DNA from 3 places in the Bacillus sp. KICET-3 genome. Region 3 is predicted to be linked to each of the others. Evidence: predicted binding sites of a transcription regulator. Region 3 holds the regulator's gene; each other region holds the start of a gene.
What was found. Region 3 encodes Rex, which represses fermentation and respiration genes when NADH is low (regulators of the CRP and FNR family bind a similar motif). Its sites were predicted from a motif close to TTGTGAAATATTTCACAA; they were not measured.
Positions count from the first base shown of each region.

Region 1: R5H20_RS11880 (TIGR04053 family radical SAM/SPASM domain-containing protein) is a predicted target of Rex. The motif match lies at 1,418-1,435, and genes of this name have one in related genera.
Region 2: R5H20_RS22275 (formate/nitrite transporter family protein) is a predicted target of Rex. The motif match lies at 2,443-2,460, and genes of this name have one in related genera.

Region 1 is NZ_CP137345.1:2,330,574-2,334,768, reverse strand. It holds gene R5H20_RS11890 (YwiC-like family protein) at 47-769, opposite strand; gene R5H20_RS11885 (cyclic nucleotide-binding domain-containing protein) at 918-1,385, shown strand; gene R5H20_RS11880 (TIGR04053 family radical SAM/SPASM domain-containing protein) at 1,495-2,607, shown strand; gene R5H20_RS11875 (DUF1858 domain-containing protein) at 2,762-2,932, shown strand; gene R5H20_RS11870 (DUF438 domain-containing protein) at 2,929-4,170, shown strand.
Region 2 is NZ_CP137345.1:4,360,033-4,364,227, forward strand. It holds gene R5H20_RS22265 (cytochrome ubiquinol oxidase subunit I) at 1-1,064, opposite strand, end outside; gene R5H20_RS22270 (fructosamine kinase family protein) at 1,439-2,308, opposite strand; gene R5H20_RS22275 (formate/nitrite transporter family protein) at 2,517-3,305, shown strand; gene R5H20_RS22280 (DUF1259 domain-containing protein) at 3,390-3,761, shown strand; gene R5H20_RS22285 (NAD-dependent malic enzyme) at 3,780-4,195, opposite strand, start outside.
Region 3 is NZ_CP137345.1:706,180-710,374, forward strand. It holds gene R5H20_RS03515 (ABC-F family ATP-binding cassette domain-containing protein) at 1-683, opposite strand, end outside; gene moaC (cyclic pyranopterin monophosphate synthase MoaC) at 833-1,345, shown strand; gene R5H20_RS03525 (redox-sensing transcriptional repressor Rex) at 1,342-1,989, shown strand; gene tatA (twin-arginine translocase TatA/TatE family subunit) at 2,011-2,187, shown strand; gene tatC (twin-arginine translocase subunit TatC) at 2,194-2,961, shown strand; gene R5H20_RS03540 (YdiK family protein) at 3,012-3,200, opposite strand; gene R5H20_RS03545 (CPBP family intramembrane glutamic endopeptidase) at 3,200-3,934, opposite strand; gene groES (co-chaperone GroES) at 4,161-4,195, shown strand, end outside.

The sequences.
Region 1 (4,195 bases), 1.6 Mb from region 3:
TTTCCACGATGCCGAAACAAGGACAATGAGATGTCCTTGTTTTTATTTATATATTCAGCAAAAAGACGCCCATCGCAAGCATGAAACAACATGCATTAAGCAATTCAAAGATTCCTATTTTTTTGACCGGCAATTTTCTCCCGTATAACAGCCATGCCCTCAAGCTGCTCGGAATAAAACCGATGATCGCCCATCCGGCCCCAAATGCCAAAGATAAAAACGGCAGGATGAGATGATAGCTCCATGAGTAATATTGAAACCGTTTGTTTTTCTTTTCGCGGATCATAGACTTTACATAAAATGCACTGCCGACAAAAAACAAAATCGATTGGATAAAAATGAACCATCCCCAGCCGTCCAGCCGCCCATCGCCGGCCCAATAGGCCGCAAGCCCGCCTGCGGCAAAAACGATGATCGCCGCAATATCATTGATGAGCGCTCTGTCGTTGTTCTCTTTCGCATAATACAGATTGACGAGAAAAAGCGGAACGAGGGACAACCCGAGCCAAACGAGCGCAGGTAGCGTCCAGACCGCGGCGAGCAGGAACAGGACGGCAGGAACGCTGTAGATCAGCGCCCACTTTTGATAAAAAGCGGTCTTTTTCTTTTTGACCATCATTGTGAGAGGAAAAGCCGCCAGGTATAGAAAAAACCATCCGATAAACAGCGGAATATGCCGCACATGAGCACCTCCGCCGATCATACCGAGGAAAAAAGGAATCACAAGCATCGCCCAGGCGCCATGCTGTTTCGGTATCAACACTTTCATAAAAAACACTCCTCCCTTCTACTCTATTATAAAAACTTCATGTCCAGCAGTGAGTGACATTTTTCATATCCCGAGTGTGAACTTTATCACTGCCTTTTTCTGCCTTTCCTTCTATACTGTAGCTACATGCATAGAAGGAGGACATTCAATGGACCGGTTTGACTACTTGATATTTCTGAAAAATCTTCCTATGTTTTTAGGGGTGCCCCTCCCCATCATTAAAAGGCTGCTGAAAAACGGAAAAGTGATTGATATCGCATCGTCCCGCCACACCCGATCGTTTCTGCATTCACAATCCGTTTATTTTGTTTTGAAAGGGGAAGTGCTCTTTGCGGACAAAAGGCTCCCTGAGGATTCCCGCATCATCGCCGAATGGGAGAAAGGCGATGTGTTTCCCATAGATCAAAAGGGAGAGCCTTTTTTATCTCCGTTTATTTCTGTCAAAACTGCCGCTGATACCACTGTACTAGAAATTCCTTTTACGATATTTAAAAAAATGATGACTTATAACCAACAACTGCAAATGAACTTTCTCAAACTGCTCCAGCAAAATCTATTCTTTTCCTATCAATTATTTTTGCGTTATCTCCATTCCTCCCAGGAGAACGCCGAATGAGAAGGGCTCCTCCCTTCTCTCCTCTTTTCAAACTGTGATCTACTTAACATTCTCATTTTCTTATTTCCGCTACGATGAATGCGAAGAGTAACGAAAGGACAGATGAAGCATGATACAGTGTGATTTTCAGGAGGCTCCGTTTATTGTCATTTGGGAGCTGACCAGAGCCTGTGAGCTTAAATGTCTCCACTGCCGGGCGTCTGCGCAAAACCGCCGTGACCCGCGGGAGCTCTCTCTTAAAGAAGGAAAAGCATTAATCGATGAAATCTATAACATGAACAACCCCATTTTGGTGCTGACCGGCGGTGATCCGCTAATGAGGGAGGATGTCTTTGAGATCATTCAATATGCCGTCCGAAAAGGCGTCCGCATTTCCATGACACCGAGTGCAACGCCGAATGTGACGAAGGAAGCCATCCAAACTGCAAAAGATATCGGCTTATCCCGCTGGGCGTTCAGCCTGGATGGCCCGAACCGCGAAATTCATGATCACTTCAGGGGAACAGACGGCTCCTTCGACCTGACGATGAATGCAATCCGGCATATCCATGAATTTCAATTGCCTTTGCAGATCAATACGGTGATCTCAACTTACAACATCGATTACCTTGATGAGATGGCACAGCTGGTTGAGCAATTAGATTGTGTTTTGTGGAGCGTGTTTTTTCTCGTCCCGACCGGACGGGCCAAACGGGAGGACATGATTTCAGCCCTTCAGCATGAAAAAGCGTTTCAATGGCTCAGCCGTTTGGCCAAACGGGCGCCTTTTGACATTAAAACGACGGCGGCCCAGCATTACCGCCGGGTCGTCATCCAGCAAAAAATGCGGGAAGCAAAAGATCCCCACCTTCAGATCCGCTATGAGGATGCATTGCAAAAAGGCAAAATCGATGCGATCGGAGGGCTTGGCCGGGCCCCTAAAGGCGTTAATGACGGTAACGGCTTTTTGTTCATTTCCCATATCGGTGATGTGTATCCCAGCGGACTATTGCCTGTTAAAGCAGGAAACATTCGCCAACAGCCGCTGTCAGACATTTACCGCGAGTCGCCGATTTTCAAAGAGCTGCGAAATCCTGACGGTTATAAAGGCAAATGCGGGGTCTGCGAATTCCGTCATGTTTGCGGAGGCTCGCGTTCACGCGCATACGCTTTGACAGGCGATTATTTAGAAAGCGATCCCAGCTGCATCTACATTCCGAAGGCATTGCGCAAAAAAATGTGATCTGGATCACAAAAGTATCTTCCTGCTTGTATTATGATCGATTCTGAGAATGATCATCAATTTCAAAAGGATGTGATCCTTTCTGAACAAGACATTGGATTTAAACGCTTCTGTCTATGAACTGTGCACATTGCATCCTGAGCTGAAAGTCTTAATGAAAGATATCGGTTTTGACCACATTGCAAAACCCGGAATGCTTGAGACTGCCGGCCGCATCATGACGATCCCAAAGGGCGCGCGGCTGAAGAACATTGATTTGACGCACATCCTGACGATTTTAAGGGAACAAGGCTTTGAACCTGTTTGGAGAGGAGACGAACCATGAGCGAATTCATTAACAACAGGGAAACTCATCAGAAATTATCACATGAAAGAAAGCAGCAGCTGAAAGACATCATCATCGATCTTCATAAAGGAGCGCCTCTTGAAGATGTCAAACAACGGTTTCAGGCCGCGTTCGGGTCGGTTAATGCAGAGGAAATCGCCCAATTGGAACAGGCCTTAATACAGGAAGAGGGAATCGAGCCTGAAGAGATCCAAAAGCTCTGCTCCGTTCATGCAGCGGTTTTTAAAGGATCGATTGAAGACATCCACCGCACGGAGGCCGAAAAACAGCCCGGCCACCCGGTTCATACATTTATAAAGGAAAACAAAGAAATAGACTTCCTTTTGAACTTTAAAATCCAGCTTCATTTGGACCGGTTTGAAAAGGAAGACACGGAAGAACATATTTTCAAGCTGATCAGCGATTTAAACCTGCTGGCGGATGTAGACAAGCATTACAGCAGAAAAGAAAACCTGCTCTTCCCCTATCTGGAAAAGTACGGGATCACCGGCCCCAGCCAGGTCATGTGGGCGATTGACGATTTTATCCGCAAAAGCATTAAAGAAACGAAAGCGTTATTGGAAAACTACACACCTGATCAAAAAGCCGAAGTCATTCGCGAGCTGGGCTTTATTATAAAAGAAGGCACAGAAATGATTGATAAAGAAGAAAAGATTCTACTGCCGATGGCCCTGCGGACATTAACGGAAGACGAATGGCTGAAAATTGCGGCGGAAAGCGATGAAATCGGCTATTGCCTGACAGAGCCTGAAGCCGTCTGGGAGCCTAAGCGCCACCCGCTTCAGACAATGGAAAAAGCAGTTGACGGATATGTCAGACTCCCTACCGGAACATTATCCCTTGAGCAGCTTGAACTCATGCTGAACCACCTTCCCGTTGACCTGACGTTTATTGATGAGAATGATGTTGTCCGCTACTTTTCTCACGGCAAGGAACGGATTTTCGCCAGAACAAAGGCAGTGATCGGCCGAACCGTACAAAATTGCCATCCGCCGGCAAGCGTTCATATCGTCAATAAGCTCCTCGATGATTTTAAGTCAGGCAAAAAAGATGTTGAAGATTTTTGGATTCCATTCAAAGACAAATATGTGTTCATCCGCTACTTTGCCGTCCGCGATGAACACGGCAAATACATCGGCACATTGGAATTCACCCAAAACATCGCCCCGATTCAGGACATAACCGGAGAAAAACGAATTTTAAACTCCGCTGAATAAAAGCAAAACGGCCCGCTTTCATTTG
Region 2 (4,195 bases), 960 kb from region 3:
TTGCGGAAGCTGAGGAAAAGTCCGGTCAAAGCCGCAATGATCATGAGGATTCCCGCGCCTGCCATAATCCTGAAGCTCCAAAATGTCGTTTTTACCGGCGGAATATAGTTTCCTTCCCCATATTTTTTTTCATATTGTTTTTGCAATGTTTTCATCCCCGGAACATCGCCGCTGAATTTTTTATAAGCCAGATAGCTCAGCGCATAAGGAATGCTGATTTCAGACTTGTTTTCCTGCTTGTCCGAGTCAATATTGGCAAGCATCGTCCATGCGGCAGGGTCTCCGCTGTCATCCCAAAGCGCTTCGCTTGCAGCCATTTTCATCGGCTGGCTCTTCATCAGATGCTGTGCCTGTTCATGACCGCTGAAGGCAACGCCGATTCCTGAAACGAGCGCTACAATCATGGCGATCTGAAAAGACTTTTTAAAAAAGGCCATTTCCTGCTTTTTCAGCATTTTGTACGCACTCACACCGGCGATAAAAAACGCCCCCGTGGCAAGCGCGCCGAAAATGACGTGCGGAAATTCCACCCACAGCTGCGGGTTTTTAATAATCGCAAAGAAATCGGTCATCTCCGCCCGGCCGTTTTTAATCGCAAAGCCGACAGGCTCCTGCATAAACGAGTTGGCGGCTAAAATCCAAAATGCAGACAGCATCGTACCGATCGACACAAGCCAGATGGAGAGCAAATGAACCTTCTTCGGAAGGCGGTCCCAGCCGAATATCCATAAACCGATGAAGGTCGATTCCATAAAAAAGGCCAAAAGGGCCTCAACAGCCAGCGGGGCTCCGAATACGTCGCCGACAAAGCGCGAATATTCAGACCAGTTCATCCCAAACTGAAACTCCTGTAAAATCCCGGTGACGACACCGACGGCAAAGTTAATTAAGAATAAGTGCCCCCAAAATTTCGCCATCGTCCGGTAAACGTCTTTTTTCTTTACAACGTAAAGGGTTTCCATCAAAGCAACCATAAAGACAAGTCCGATTGACATCGGAACAAAGATAAAGTGAAAGATTGTTGTTGAAGCGAATTGAAACCGGGCTAAGATTAATTCGTTCATTCCCTGCTACCTCCATTTGATCAAAAATCATGCTTCTCCATTTGTTCAGCACTTCACAATAATGCTCTTACAGGTGACGCTTTGAGATGCCCAAAGCCGTCTGCTCTCAAAATAATACAATAGACTTATAAAACAACATAAAGACTACTTATATAAGTAATTTACACCGTTTGATTATAGAAAAAAAGATCTAATTACCTAAAAAATGGATCATTTTGTGACCAAACCTTGACTAAAAACCAAACTTTTTTTGACAACAAATAGGTTTTATTTACCATGATGTTGAGCAAAAGCCCGTTCCATCAACTAAAAAACACCCTTGAAAGGGTGTTTGTTCTGTCACAAAATCGATATTTTTGCCTTTGGACTGTCACTTATCCGATATACTGTTTGACAATTCTTTCGGTATGAGCCAAATAGCTCTCACCAAAGGAATTCAAATGCATATAAACATAAAACAGCTGATATAAAGGCCAGATGTCGCGATTGAGCGCTTCTCCCGACGCTTCCTCATAAGCGCGGTAAAACCGTTCAGTAAAACCGCCGAACAATGCGGTCATCGCCAAATCCATCTGGCAGTCCCCATATAATACGGCCGGGTCGATAAGATATGGGGAACCGTCCCCGCCTGTCATCCAATTGCCTCCCCAAAGATCTCCATGCAGCACGGATGAGCGGGGGTTGTCCGGAAGCCAGCGTCCGATCGACTCTGCAAGCCTGATATGCTTCTCCGCCTGTCTTTCATTCAAAAAACCTTTTTCACAAGCGAGTTTGATTTGCGTAAGCAGCCTTTTCTCCCGGTAATAGGTATTCCAGCTGTCATATCTGCCGTTTTCCTGCTGGAATGTACCGATATAATTATTATGCGCCAAACCGTAATACGGCTTTTTCGTCCGGTGCATGCCGGCCAGCTGGACGCCAAGCTTTTCCTCAGCCTGAAAAGAGAGTGTGCTTTTGATATAGGAGAGAACCAGAAAACGCCCGGCATCGCTTTTTCCGTTGTACGCCAACACTTCCGGCACCTTCACGGCGTTTGTTTGTTTCAGCTCTGCAAGTCCCATGGCCTCTTTTTCAAAAAAATCGGCCGGCACTCCATGATTGACTTTGATGAACAAGCGGGTTTCATCTGTTTCTACAAGGAAAGAGCGGTTGATGTCGCCGCCTCCCACTTCTTTTATTCTTCGAACCGCCAAATTCCCGGTTGATGATTCCACCGCTTGATCAATGATTTTCTGCAGATCCATTCCATCACCCCCTCCCTCACTTTATACAAAAAAGCCGCAGAAATGAAAAGCGTTCAATAGGCCCCGAAACCAAAACGATTCTCATACCTATGGATGATATTTCCTTATCTTTGTTCACATAAAAGCCACACATCTTGTGAAATATTTCACAATACCCTGCTATACTTATTCCGTAATCATAGATCCTTTCTTGATGGTGGTGAAAAACATGGAAACCAAATCACTCATTTTAGTAGAAGAGCTCGCATTGAAAAAGCGCAGCATCTTTATGCAAAGTCCGCTCCGCTATCTTTTGCGGTCTATGCTGGCAAGCATGTTCATCGGATTTGGCGTTATTGTCGCATTTAAAACGGGGAACTTTTTTTATCTTGAACAGTCTCCGTTCACATATCCAATCGCAGCGGTCACTTTTGGGGGAGCCATTATTCTTATTGTTTATGGCGGGGGAGATTTATTCACGGGAAATACATTTTATTATACATTTGCGGCGCTTCGCAAAAAGATGCGCTGGTTTGATGTTTTAAGGCTGTGGATCTTCAGTTATGCGGGAAATATAATGGGAGCCGTCTTGTTCGCAGGTCTTATTTTTTCAACCGGCTTATTTAAAGACCCGTCCGTCAACAGCTTTCTGCTGAATGCAGCCGATCATAAAATGAATACGCCGATGCCGGAATTGTTTTTCAGAGCGATTCTTTGCAATTGGCTCGTCTGTCTTGCCTTTTTTATTCCGATGTCTCAAAAAGGCGACGGTGCAAAAATGTTCTCCATGATGCTGTTTGTTTTTTGTTTCTTTATTTCCGGATATGAGCACAGCATCGCCAACATGGCCACTTTCGCCGTCGCTTTGGTGACCGAACATCCGGACACCATCTCTATTTACGGCGCTGTTCACAATTTAATTCCCGTAACATTGGGAAATCTGGTCGGCGGCGGATTTATGATGGGCTTTATGTATTACTATGCGAACGAGCCCGGCGCGAAAGAAATCATCAAATAGCGCCTGCTTCCATTTATAAAAGTATCATGAAAAGATGACGCGGTTCATAAAATCATACTACTTTTAAAATGGAGGCTGTATGATATGCAAAGTTTTCAAACGCTCTGCCGGCAATTTGGACAAATATTGAATGGAGAGGCGAAAGTGGAACACGGCGTTTGTTCCGTCAGTGTAAACCGGAATTTAAACGTCACCATTCAGGGGAGGCCGAGCCGGGGAGTCGGGATGGAAGAGGTCATGTTTGAGTCGCTTGATCAAAACGGCGTCGCCTTAAATATGGCGGAAGAAATTCCGCTTTTCACGAAAAAGCTCGCCGATCAAGGCCTGATCATCAGCGCATTGCACAATCATTGGATTTTTACCAAACCGAATCTGCTGTATATTCATTTTCAATCTGTTGAACCGCCATTACAATTTGCAAGAAAAACGGCTGCTGCCTTATCTGTATTGCGATAAAGCGGCAGCCGTTTGCATTTATTTCTTACTTGAAAGCGCGGCTCTTTCCACAGCTTCAGCGACGATCGCATGAACATCTGGATTCAGCGGATCAGGTACCAGATCGCCCTGCTTTGTACAGGAGGCAATTGCCTCGGCTGCGGCAACAAGCATCGGATGGGTGATCGATTCAGCCCCTGCATGTAAGGCGCCTCTGAAAATGCCGGGGAATCCAAGAACATTGTTGACAGACCGGCCGTCCGCGGCATAGGCGGCACCTGCCTGAAGCGCTTCTTCAGGCTCAATCTCAGGCTTCGGATTGGACAGTGCCAAAATCACCTGGCCTGAGCGGACCCATTTTTTATTGATCAGTCCGGGCACGCCTGTCGTCGCAATGATAATATCACAGCTTTCCATGAGCTCCTCAATGTTTTCAGCGGCATGACCGCCGTAAT
Region 3 (4,195 bases):
TGGGTGACGACCTTATCAAGAAAGTACCTGTCATGGGAGACGATCAGAATGGCGCCGCTGTAGTTTTGCAAATATTGTTCCAGCCATGTGAGCGTGTCGATGTCCAGGTGGTTTGTCGGTTCATCAAGAATCAGCAGATCAGGCTTTGTCAAAAGCATTTTTCCGAGTGCGAGCCTCGTTTTTTGTCCGCCGCTTAAATCCTGCACGCGCGCGGAATCGCCGTGTCCGGCGAATCCCATTCCGTGGATCACAGATCTGACGTCAGCTTCATATTGATAGCCGCCTTTGTCTTTAAACGTCTGCTGGAGTCTATCGTACGTTTTCATTAAAGATTCCAGCTTGTCCGGATCAGCATGCGCCATTTCCTCTTCAATCGAGCGCATCACGGTTTCCATCGTTTTCAAATGATCAAAGACCGAAAGCAATTCCTCTTTAATCGTCAGCTCGGAATCAAGTCCTGAATGCTGATCAAGATAGCCGATGGTTAAATCCTTCGGCTTAATGATGTCCCCTTTTTCATAAGACAGGCGGCCGGCGATAATTTTTAAAAAAGTCGATTTTCCGGCTCCGTTGCGGCCGACGATCGCAATCCGGTCCCGTGATCTGACTTCAAGCTTTATATTCGTTAAAATGGAATCGGCCCCAAACGATTTTGAGAGCTGATTGACTTGTAAAATCATCATGATCTATTTCACCTCTTGTTTGCTATTTTAAGTGTAGCCTATCAGATAGCAGTCAGCAAACAATTAAGTGAAGTCTGGAAGATTTTAACCAAAAGAAAAAGACAGATTGAAAAAAATAGTGTATGATCTTTATAAGGAGAGTTTTTATCATGAACCAATTTACACACTTTAATGAACAAGGCAGAGCCAAAATGGTTGATATAAGCGAAAAGGAAGCTTCAGTCCGAACTGCTGTGGCTCTCTCAAGCGTGTCCATGACAAGAGACGTGCATGCAAAAATCAAGAACCAGGAAATGGGGAAAGGCGATGTGCTGGCGGTGGCCCAGGTAGCCGGAATCATGGCGGCGAAGCAAACGTCCGCCATCATCCCGATGTGCCATCCGATTGCCCTTAAGGGAGTCGATATCGCCTTTCGATGGGAAGAAAAAGAACAGAACAGCATCCTGCATATTCAGGCAAAAGTCAAGACAAAAGGGAGTACAGGTGTGGAAATGGAAGCGTTAACGTCAGCTTCCGTATGCGCCCTGACTGTTTATGACATGTGCAAGGCGGCGGATAAGGGAATGGTGATAGGCCCGACCTATCTTGCAGAAAAGACGGGCGGGAAAAACGGCGACTATAAAAGGGAAAAAGCTGAAGTAAACATGGAGGATCGGTTATGAACTTGGATCATTCAAAAATTCCGCAAGCGACAGCGAAACGGCTGCCGTTATATTATCGTTTTTTAAAAAACCTTCATGCATCAGGAAAGCAGCGTGTTTCGTCTGCTGAGCTGAGCGATGCCGTAAAAGTTGATTCTGCTACAATTCGCAGGGACTTTTCATATTTTGGAGCTCTCGGCAAAAAAGGCTATGGCTATAATGTGAATTATTTGCTGTCCTTTTTCAGAAAGACGCTCGATCAGGATGAAATGACAAACGTAACGCTCATCGGTGTAGGAAATTTAGGAACAGCCTTTCTCCATTACAATTTCATTAAAAACAACAACACGAAAATTGCGATTGCTTTTGATGTCAATGAAAGCAAAATCGGAACAGAAGTCGGAGGCGTTCCCGTATACGACCTGAATAAACTTGAAGAGCATTTGACAGATGACATCCCCGTCGCCATTTTGACGGTCCCGGCCCATGCCGCCCAATCGATTACGGACAGGCTTGTTGCGCTCGGTATCAAAGGTATTCTCAATTTTACGCCGGCCCGTTTGAATGTGCCGGAACACATTCGAATTCATCATATAGATTTAGCGGTTGAACTTCAGTCATTGGTGTATTTTCTGAAGCATTATTCAATGACGGAAGAAAAATGACGGAAAGGGGGAGGCTTTTATATGCCGACAATCGGTCCTGGAAGCTTTATTTTAATCGTTATTTTGGCGATTTTGATTTTCGGTCCGAAAAAACTTCCTGAACTGGGAAGAGCAGCAGGCAATACATTACGGGAGTTTAAAAACGCGACAAAAGGTCTGGCGGATGACGATAACGACAAAAAGAAAGAAGATCAGTAGGATGGGATGACATTGATGAAGGGAAAAGAAATGTCGCTGTTGGAACATATTAAAGAATTGCGAAGACGGCTCATGTTCACTGCCTTCTTTTTTGCCGTTTTTGTCATGGCGGGCTTCTTTCTTGCAAAGCCGATCATTATTTATCTGCAGCAGACGGAGGAAGCCAAACTGCTTACGCTCAATGCGTTTAAACTGACGGACCCTTTGCTGGTATACATGCAGTTCGCTTTCATCATCGGCGCTGTCATGACCTCGCCGCTCATTTTGTATCAGCTGTGGGCGTTTATCAGCCCGGGGCTGTATGAAAAAGAACGCAAAGTGACGCTAAGCTATATTCCTGTATCGATTATTCTCTTTTTAGGCGGCATTGCCTTTTCTTACTTTATTTTGTTTCCGTTTGTCGTTGATTTTATGATGAACTTATCCGATGATCTCAATGTGAATCAAGTCATCGGAGTGTACGAATATTTTCAATTTCTTCTGCAGCTGACGCTTCCTTTCGGTTTATTGTTTCAGATGCCTGTGGTGGTTATGTTTGTGACAAGGCTCGGCTTGGTGACGCCAATGTTTTTGTCAAAGATCAGAAAGTATGCCTACTTTGTTCTGTTCGTCATTGCGGCGGTTATCACTCCGCCGGAGCTGTTGTCTCATTTAATGGTTTCAGTGCCTTTATTAATTCTTTATGAGATCAGCATCGTGATTTCGCGAATCGCCTACCGGCAGGCGCAAAAAAATGCAATTCGGGAGGAAAACCAGGCATTTCTGCAGAAATAAAGAGCCATCTCTCTTTACGAGAATGGCTCTTATCTTTAAAACGAGTTGTTTTATTTTTTTCTTTTCAACCTGCTTGAAAGGGCGAACATTTTAAAGGAAATGCTGATGTTGTAAGCAGCGAAAAGCATGAGAAGAATCGTGTAGAACGACCACATATTCCCCGGAGTGGTAGCTGCCAGATACGTAAACAGCACACCGGTCAAAAAATAAATCAATCCCCAAAATTTCGGGCTTCTTATCATAAAAATCCTCCAATAATCATTTGCATTTTTTCGGCTCGTTCCAAATATTCTTCAATAGGCCCCTGGAAAGTCTGGATAATGACGACAAGCGTATTCATGGCGACATGGGCGAAGATCGGTACGATGATCCGGTTTGTCCTGACGTATAAAAACGCGAATGTGAAGCCCATTGCCGTATAGATTAAAAGGTGTGAGAAATCCAGGTGGACAACCGAGAATAAAATGGAACTGATTAAAGCGGCGATAAAGAAATTTGTTTTTTCATAAAATGCCCCAAAAATGATCTTTCTGAAAATGATTTCCTCCAGAATAGGACCGAATACAGATGAAACAAACATCATGAGCGGCAATGCATGAATGATATCCATGATTCTTTGTGTATTTTCCGATTCGGGATTTACACCGAACAGTTTCATTTCGATCGCGGCGGCAATCGATTGGGCAAAAAGCGCGAGAAAAACGCCGAGGACCGCCCAGGCGATAGAGACACCGATCGATGCTTTCGGGGCGTTTCGAAGCGTTGTTTTTGGAGCGGTCCTTAAAATCAACAGCACGATCACAAGACATAGTGTAAAGGCGATGACAGACCATACTCCGACGAGTGTGAGCTGAGTTTCGGCGGGTGGCTGCCCCTTTCCGACGCCAAGAAAATAAAGCAGCGGCAGACCGACAACGGACGACAATTGCATGAGCACGTATGTCAAAATAATAAACCAGTATTGTTTTCTCAAGCCGTATGTACTCCTTTTCTAAAGATCTAAAGCAGACTATGTTTATTGTAACACACTCCATTCAAATTATTGGGCGGGAAGGATAACGGGAAATATGTAAGCGCAAAAAATTTTTAACCTTATCACTTGAAATTGCCCTGGAGATTCTTTATTATAAGAATTGTGTTAGCACTCACTGAGTGCGAGTGCTAAAATTACATATGAAAATATTGAGGAGGTTGTTTCATTGTTAAAGCCATTAGGTGATCGCGTTGTCATTGA